DNA from 2 places in the Kitasatospora sp. NPDC030952 genome. Region 2 is predicted to be linked to the other one. Evidence: predicted binding sites of a transcription regulator. Region 2 holds the regulator's gene; the other holds the start of a gene.
What was found. Region 2 encodes HrcA, which represses chaperone genes, less so after heat shock. Its sites were predicted from a motif close to TTNGCACTCNGNNNNNCNGAGTGCNAA; they were not measured.
Positions count from the first base shown of each region.

Region 1 (3,411 bases), on a different contig from region 2:
CGCGATCTGCTTGATCGGGGCCTCCAGCGCGACCTTGACGATGTTGGCACCGGTGGCCTCGTCGCCCTCCAGCTCCAGCTTGTCGAACGCGACACCGGCCTGCAGCAGGGCGACGCCACCACCGGCGACGATGCCCTCCTCGACGGCGGCCTTGGCGTTGCGGACGGCGTCCTCGATGCGGTGCTTGCGCTCCTTGAGCTCCACCTCGGTGGCCGCGCCGGCCTTGATGACGGCCACGCCGCCGGCCAGCTTGGCGAGGCGCTCCTGGAGCTTCTCGCGGTCGTAGTCCGAGTCGCTGTTCTCGATCTCGGCGCGGATCTGGTTCACGCGGCCCGCGACCTGCTCGCTGTCACCGGCACCGTCGACGATCGTGGTCTCGTCCTTGGTGATGACGACCTTGCGGGCGCCACCCAGGAGGTCCAGACCGGCGTTCTCCAGCTTGAGGCCGACCTCCTCGGAGATCACGGTGCCGCCGGTGAGGACGGCGATGTCGCCGAGCATGGCCTTGCGGCGGTCGCCGAAGCCCGGGGCCTTGACGGCGACGGACTTGAAGACGCCCTTGATCTTGTTGACGATCAGGGTCGACAGGGCCTCGCCCTCGACGTCCTCGGCGATGATGACGAGCGGCTTGCCGCTCTGCATGACCTTCTCCAGCAGCGGGAGCAGGTCCTTGATGCCGCCGATCTTGGAGTTGGCGATGAGGATGTACGGGTCCTCGAAGGTCGCCTCCATCCGCTCCAGGTCGGTGGCGAAGTAGGCGGAGATGTAGCCCTTGTCGAAGCGCATGCCCTCGGTGAGCTCGAGCTCCAGACCGAAGGTGTTGCTCTCCTCGACGGTGATGACGCCTTCCTTGCCGACCTTGTCCATCGCCTCGGCGATGAGCTCGCCGATCTGGGTGTCGGCGGCGGAGATGGAGGCGGTGGAGGCGATCTGCTCCTTGGTCTCCACGTCGGTGGCCTGGGCCAGCAGCTGGTCCGAGACGGCCGCGACGGCCTTCTCGATGCCGCGCTTCAGGGCCATCGGGTTGGCGCCGGCGGCGACGTTGCGCAGACCCTCGCGAACCAGGGCCTGGGCGAGCACGGTGGCGGTGGTGGTGCCGTCACCCGCGACGTCGTCGGTCTTCTTGGCGACCTCCTTGACGAGCTCCGCGCCGATCTTCTCGTAGGGGTCCTCGAGCTCGATCTCCTTGGCGATGGAGACACCGTCGTTGGTGATCGTGGGGGCGCCCCACTTCTTCTCCAGCACGACGTTGCGACCCTTGGGGCCGAGCGTGACCTTCACCGCGTCGGCGAGCTGGTTCATGCCACGCTCAAGGCCGCGGCGAGCTTCCTCATCAAAGGCGATGATCTTGGCCATCAGAAGTGGTCCTCCGGGACACGGTCGACTGCTCGGACCAAGGGGTGCCCGCGACGGACGGCCCTGGTGTGCGGAGGTCCATTCCCCTACCGCCCCCGGGGGCCTCACCGACCCGGTCCGCTGTCACTCTCACACTGTGAGTGCTAACGCCAATGATTAGCACTCCGGGTGGTCGAGTGCAAGCCCAATCCACAACCCGCGAGCCGTCGTCCGGGCCGGCGCGGGTACGCGAACGGGCCCGTACGACGTGTGTCGTACGGGCCCGTCGAGAAGCAGGAGGTCCACCAGTAGTGGGCCGTGCCGAGCTCCTGGAGTCGGAAGGGGTCAGACCGCCGCGCGGACCATGTCCGCCTGCGGGCCCTTCTGTCCCTGGGAGATCTCGAACTCGACCCGCTGGCCCTCCTCGAGGGTGCGGTAGCCGTCCATCTGGATCGCGCTGTAGTGGACGAAGACGTCCGCACCACCGTCGACCGCGATGAAGCCGTAGCCCTTCTCCGCGTTGAACCACTTGACGGTGCCCTGAGCCATTCCGAACTCCCCTTGTGCTGTGCTGGCCCTTCACGGGCCCGCAGGTAGCGGGCCCGGGTCTGGTTTTGAAGGCCGGCCCGGGGAACCCCCCCTGAGCGCAGCCGTGCACGCCGCAACCCTCCGCACGGGGGCGCCGGACGGCTTCCGTGAGCGGGTGATTACGTCGACCGCCGCTGAATGTATCCGGACCGACGCCCTCTGCAACAGGGTCAACCACCGGGAATTCCGTAGCCCTGCCAAGAGACAAGAGCGAACAAACCGGGAGGAAATCGGCATTGCACGCCGGACATAGCGGACGAATTACTCAAATGCCTGCAGGAATTCTGACATCTGCCTGACATGTTTCCCGACCCGGCACCCAGGCCGGTCTCAGCGGCCGGACGACCTCCGGCGACGCACCCCGTCCGCCGGGAGCGGAGCCCTGTTCCCAGCAGAGCCACACTCTACTCCGACTCGACCCGGAATATTCCCGCCGAAATACGCGCGACCGCCCGCACATACGGGGAATCGAATTCCGTACGTGCGGGCGGCGCGGAAAAGGGCGGGGCGGCTCAGCAGCCGCCGGCCACCGCCGGAATGATCGAGACGCCGGCACCGTCCTTGATCTCGGTCGCCAGGCCCTCGGCGAAGCGCACGTCGTCGTCGTTCACGTACACGTTGACGAAACGGCGCAGCTTGCCGGTGTCGTCCAGGATCCGGGCCGAGATGCCGGCGTGGTTGCGCTCCAGGTCGGCGATGACCTCGGCCAGGGTGGCCCCCTCGGCGGTGACCTCGGCCGCGCCGCCGGTGTAGGTGCGCAGGATGGTGGGGATGCGGACGTTGGCGCTCATGACTCTCCTTGCGGGGTGGGGGGCGGTTCAGGCGGACGCGAGGCCGGCGGCGCGGAAGGCGTCCAGGGTCGGGCGGATCACGGCGGTCATCCCGGCCTCGGAGACGGCGTCCAGCGTCTTCAGGCCGTCGCCGGTGTTGATCGCGACGGTCTCCTTGGCCGGATCCAGCTGACCGGTCTCGACCAGCTTCTTCAGCACGCCGACGGTCACCCCGCCCGCGGTCTCGGCGAAGATCCCCTCGGTGCGGGCCAGCAGCCGGATCGCCGCCACCACCTCCGCGTCCGTGACGTCCTCGACCGCACCGCCGGTGCGGCGGGCGATGTCCAGCACGTACGGGCCGTCCGCCGGGTTGCCGATCGCCAGCGACTTGGCGATGGTGTCCGGCTTCACCGGCTTGATCACGTCCCGCCCGGCCTTGAAGGCCGCCGACACCGGCGAGCAGCCCTCCGCCTGGGCGCCGAAGATCCGGTACGGCCGGTCCTCGACCAGGCCCAGCTTGATCAGCTCCTGCAGCCCCTTGTCGATCTTCGTCAGCTGGGAGCCCGAGGCGATCGGGATGACGATCTGCTCCGGCAGCCGCCAGCCGAGCTGCTCGCAGATCTCGTACGCCAGCGTCTTGGAGCCCTCGCCGTAGTACGGCCGCAGATTGACGTTCACGAAGCCCCAGCCCTCGCCGGCCTGGTCCCCGATCAGCTCC
Region 1 is NZ_JBVIFM010000009.1:7,844-11,254, reverse strand. Features, by position in the region: gene groL (chaperonin GroEL) at 1-1,356, opposite strand, end outside; gene ACZ47G_RS17445 (cold-shock protein) at 1,681-1,884, opposite strand; gene ACZ47G_RS17440 (MoaD/ThiS family protein) at 2,436-2,714, opposite strand; gene thrC (threonine synthase) at 2,742-3,411, opposite strand, start outside.
Region 1: the regulator HrcA is predicted to act here: its motif matches at 1,513-1,539, upstream of groL (chaperonin GroEL).

Region 2 (3,411 bases):
CACCGTGACCTCGATCGCGTCCTTGCCGAGCACCTGGGCGACCGTGCCGTCCACGCCGAGTCCCAGCCCGTCCGCCAGGGTCACCGCCTCGCCGACCGCCAGCCGCTTCACCGCCGCCGCGTGCCGCCCCTCCGCCCCGTCGAGCCGCACCACGGCCCCGGGCACGGCGGCGGCGATCCGCTCGGTCTCGACGACGAAGACGGGCGCGGTCATGACGGGAACCTCCGGGGTTGGAACGGAACACACGGAAGGGGTGCCGGGGACCAGCCCCCGGCACCCCTCCGCTGACGACTACCGGCCGTTGAAGGCGTCCTTCAGGCGCGAGAACAGGCCCTGCTGGCCCGGCGCGAACTGGCCGGACGGCCGCTCCTCGCCGCGCAGCACGGCGAGCCGGCGCAGCAGCTCCTCCTGCTCGGCGTCGAGCTTGCCGGGCGTCTGCACCTCGACGTGCACTATCAGGTCGCCCCGGCCGCCGCCGCGCAGGTGGGTGATGCCCCGCCCGTGCAGCGGGATCGACTGGCCGGACTGGGTGCCGGGCCGGATGTCGACCTCCTCCAGCCCGTCCAGGGTCTGCAGCGGCACCTGGGTGCCGAGCGCGGCGGCCGTCATCGGGATGGTGACGGTGCAGTGCAGGTCGTCCCCGCGCCGCTGGAAGACCGTGTGGGTGGTCTCGGCGATCTCGACGTACAGGTCGCCGGCCGGGCCGCCGCCGGGGCCGACCTCGCCCTCGCCGGCCAGCTGGATCCGGGTGCCGTTGTCCACACCGGCCGGGATCTTGACCGTCAGGGTGCGGCGGGCCCGCACCCGGCCGTCGCCGGCGCACTCGGGGCACGGGGTCGGCACGACGGTGCCGAAGCCCTGGCACTGCGGGCACGGGCGGGAGGTCATGACCTGCCCCAGGAAGGAGCGGGTCACCTGGGAGACCTCGCCCTTGCCGCGGCACATGTCGCAGGTCTGCGCGGAGGTGCCGGGGGCCGCGCCCTCGCCGCTGCAGGTGGTGCAGGTGACGGCGGTGTCGACCTGGAGTTCCTTGGTGGTGCCGAAGGCGGCCTCCTCCAGGGTGATCTCCAGCCGGATCATGGCGTCCTGGCCGCGGCGGGTGCGCGAGCGCGGGCCGCGCTGGCCGGCCGCGGCGCCGAAGAAGGCGTCCATGATGTCGGAGAAGCCGAAGCCCGCCGCGCCGGCGCCGAAACCGCCCGCGCCACCGCCGCCGGGCGACAGCGGGTCGCCGCCGAGGTCGTAGACCTGGCGCTTCTGCGGGTCGGAGAGCACCTCGTAGGCGGCGTTGATCTCCTTGAACCGCTCCTGCGTCTTCGGGTCCGGGTTGACGTCCGGGTGCAGTTCGCGTGCGAGGCGCCGGAACGCCTTCTTGATCTCGTCCTGCCCCGCATCCCGTCGGACGCCGAGTACCGCGTAGTAGTCCGTGGCCACCAAATGCTCCGCTTGTTCCGCCTGTAGAAGTGCGACTGGGACACCGCCGCCGGGTTTTCCGACGGCGGCTGCTTGCTACGACTCGGCCAGGATCTGACCCACGTACCGTGCCACCGCTCGCACCGCCCCCATTGTGCCCGGGTAGTCCATCCGGGTCGGACCGATCACACCCAGTTTGGCCACGCTCTCGTCGCCCGAACCGTAGCCGACCGAGACGACCGAGGTGGAATTCAGCCCCTCGTACGCGTTCTCCCGCCCGATCCGGACCGTCATCGCGGCGTCCGTGGTCTCACCCAGGAGGCGGAGCAGGACGACCTGCTCCTCCAGGGCCTCCAGCACCGGCTGGATGGTGAGCGGGAAGTCGTGTCCGAAGCGGGTCAGGTTGGCCGTGCCGGCCAGCATGATCCGCTCCTCGTTCTGTTCGGCGAGCGCCTCGAACAGCGTCGCCAGGACGGTGCTGACGGTCGGCCGGTCGACCTGTTCGAAGGCCGCCGGGAGTTCCTCCAGCAGCCCGGGGACGTCCGGCAGCCGCTGGCCGGCCGCCCGCGCGTTGATCCGCGCGCGCAGGTCCGCCAGGACCGTCTCGCCGACCGTGCCCGGGCAGTCGACCATCCGCTGCTCGACCCGGCCGGTGTTGGTGATCAGCACCAGCATCACCTTGGCCGGGGCCAGCGCCACCAGTTCGATGTGCCGGACGGTGGAGCGGGTGAGCGAGGGGTACTGCACCACCGCGACCTGCCGGGTCAGCTGCGCGAGCAGCCGCACCGTGCGGGTGACCACGTCGTCCAGGTCGACGGCGCCGTCCAGGAAGTGCCGGATCGCCCGGCGCTCCGGGGAGCTCATCGGCTTGATCTCGGCGAGCTTGTCGACGAACAGCCGGTAGCCCTTGTCGGTGGGGATCCGCCCGGCGCTGGTGTGCGGCTGGTGGATGTACCCCTCCTCCTCCAGCGCCGCCATGTCGTTGCGCACCGTGGCCGGGGACACCCCGAGGTTGTGCCGTTCCACCAGGGCCTTGGAGCCGACCGGCTCCTCCGTCCCGACGTAGTCCTGGACGATCGCGCGCAGCACGGCGAGCTTGCGGTCGTCCAGCTGGCGGACCTCACCGGCCATGGGGCACGCACCTCCGTCTTCGCACGTTGTCGGTCTGTGATGCTGCGAGCCGCTCCGAGAAGGGCCCCGACCCTGGCACTCTGCACACCCGAGTGCCAAAACCGTACCTGCCAGTGTACGGCCCGGGTCCTACCGCAGGAACGGCCCGGCCGGGGTGATCCTGCCCGCAGTTCCGGACGGCCGCGCGACACTCCGCGTGCGCGGGTGGTGCTCCGGGGCCGTCCGGGTGGCAGCATCGAAAGCGACGGCGAACGGAGGAGCAAGCAATGTCGAGCTCGGGCCAGCACACCCGTTTCGCGCCCGACCGCGGCCTGACCGGCCGCATGGTCGCGACGATGTTCGTGATCGGGCTGCTGTACGTCGGTTTCACGGGCCTGCTGATCGCGCTGCTGCGCGGGGCCTGGCCGCTGATCGTGCTGATCTCCGGCGGGCTGTTCGTGGCCCAGTTCTGGTTCAGCGACAAGATCACCGAGCGGGCCATGGGCGCCCACCAGGTGACCGAGGAGCAGTACCCCCAGCTGCACGGCACCATCGACCGGCTCTGCGCCCTGGCCGACATGCCCAAGCCCCGCGTGGCGGTCGCCGACAACGACATGCCGAACGCCTTCGCCACCGGCCGCAACCCGCAGAACGCCGTGGTGTGCGTCACCACCGGCCTGCTGCGCCGGCTCGAACCCGAGGAGCTGGAGGGCGTCCTCGCCCACGAGCTCTCGCACGTCGCCCACCGGGACGTCGCGGTGATGACCATCGCCGGCTTCCTCGGCGTGCTCGCCGGCGCGATGACCCGGATCGCCATGTACGGCGGGTTCATGGGCGGCAACCGCAACAGCAACGACCAGAACGCGGCCATCGCGGCGCTGATCATCCCGC
Region 2 is NZ_JBVIFM010000005.1:282,483-285,893, forward strand. Features, by position in the region: gene ACZ47G_RS13010 (16S rRNA (uracil(1498)-N(3))-methyltransferase) at 1-213, opposite strand, end outside; gene dnaJ (molecular chaperone DnaJ) at 292-1,431, opposite strand; gene hrcA (heat-inducible transcriptional repressor HrcA) at 1,507-2,541, opposite strand; gene htpX (zinc metalloprotease HtpX) at 2,808-3,411, shown strand, end outside.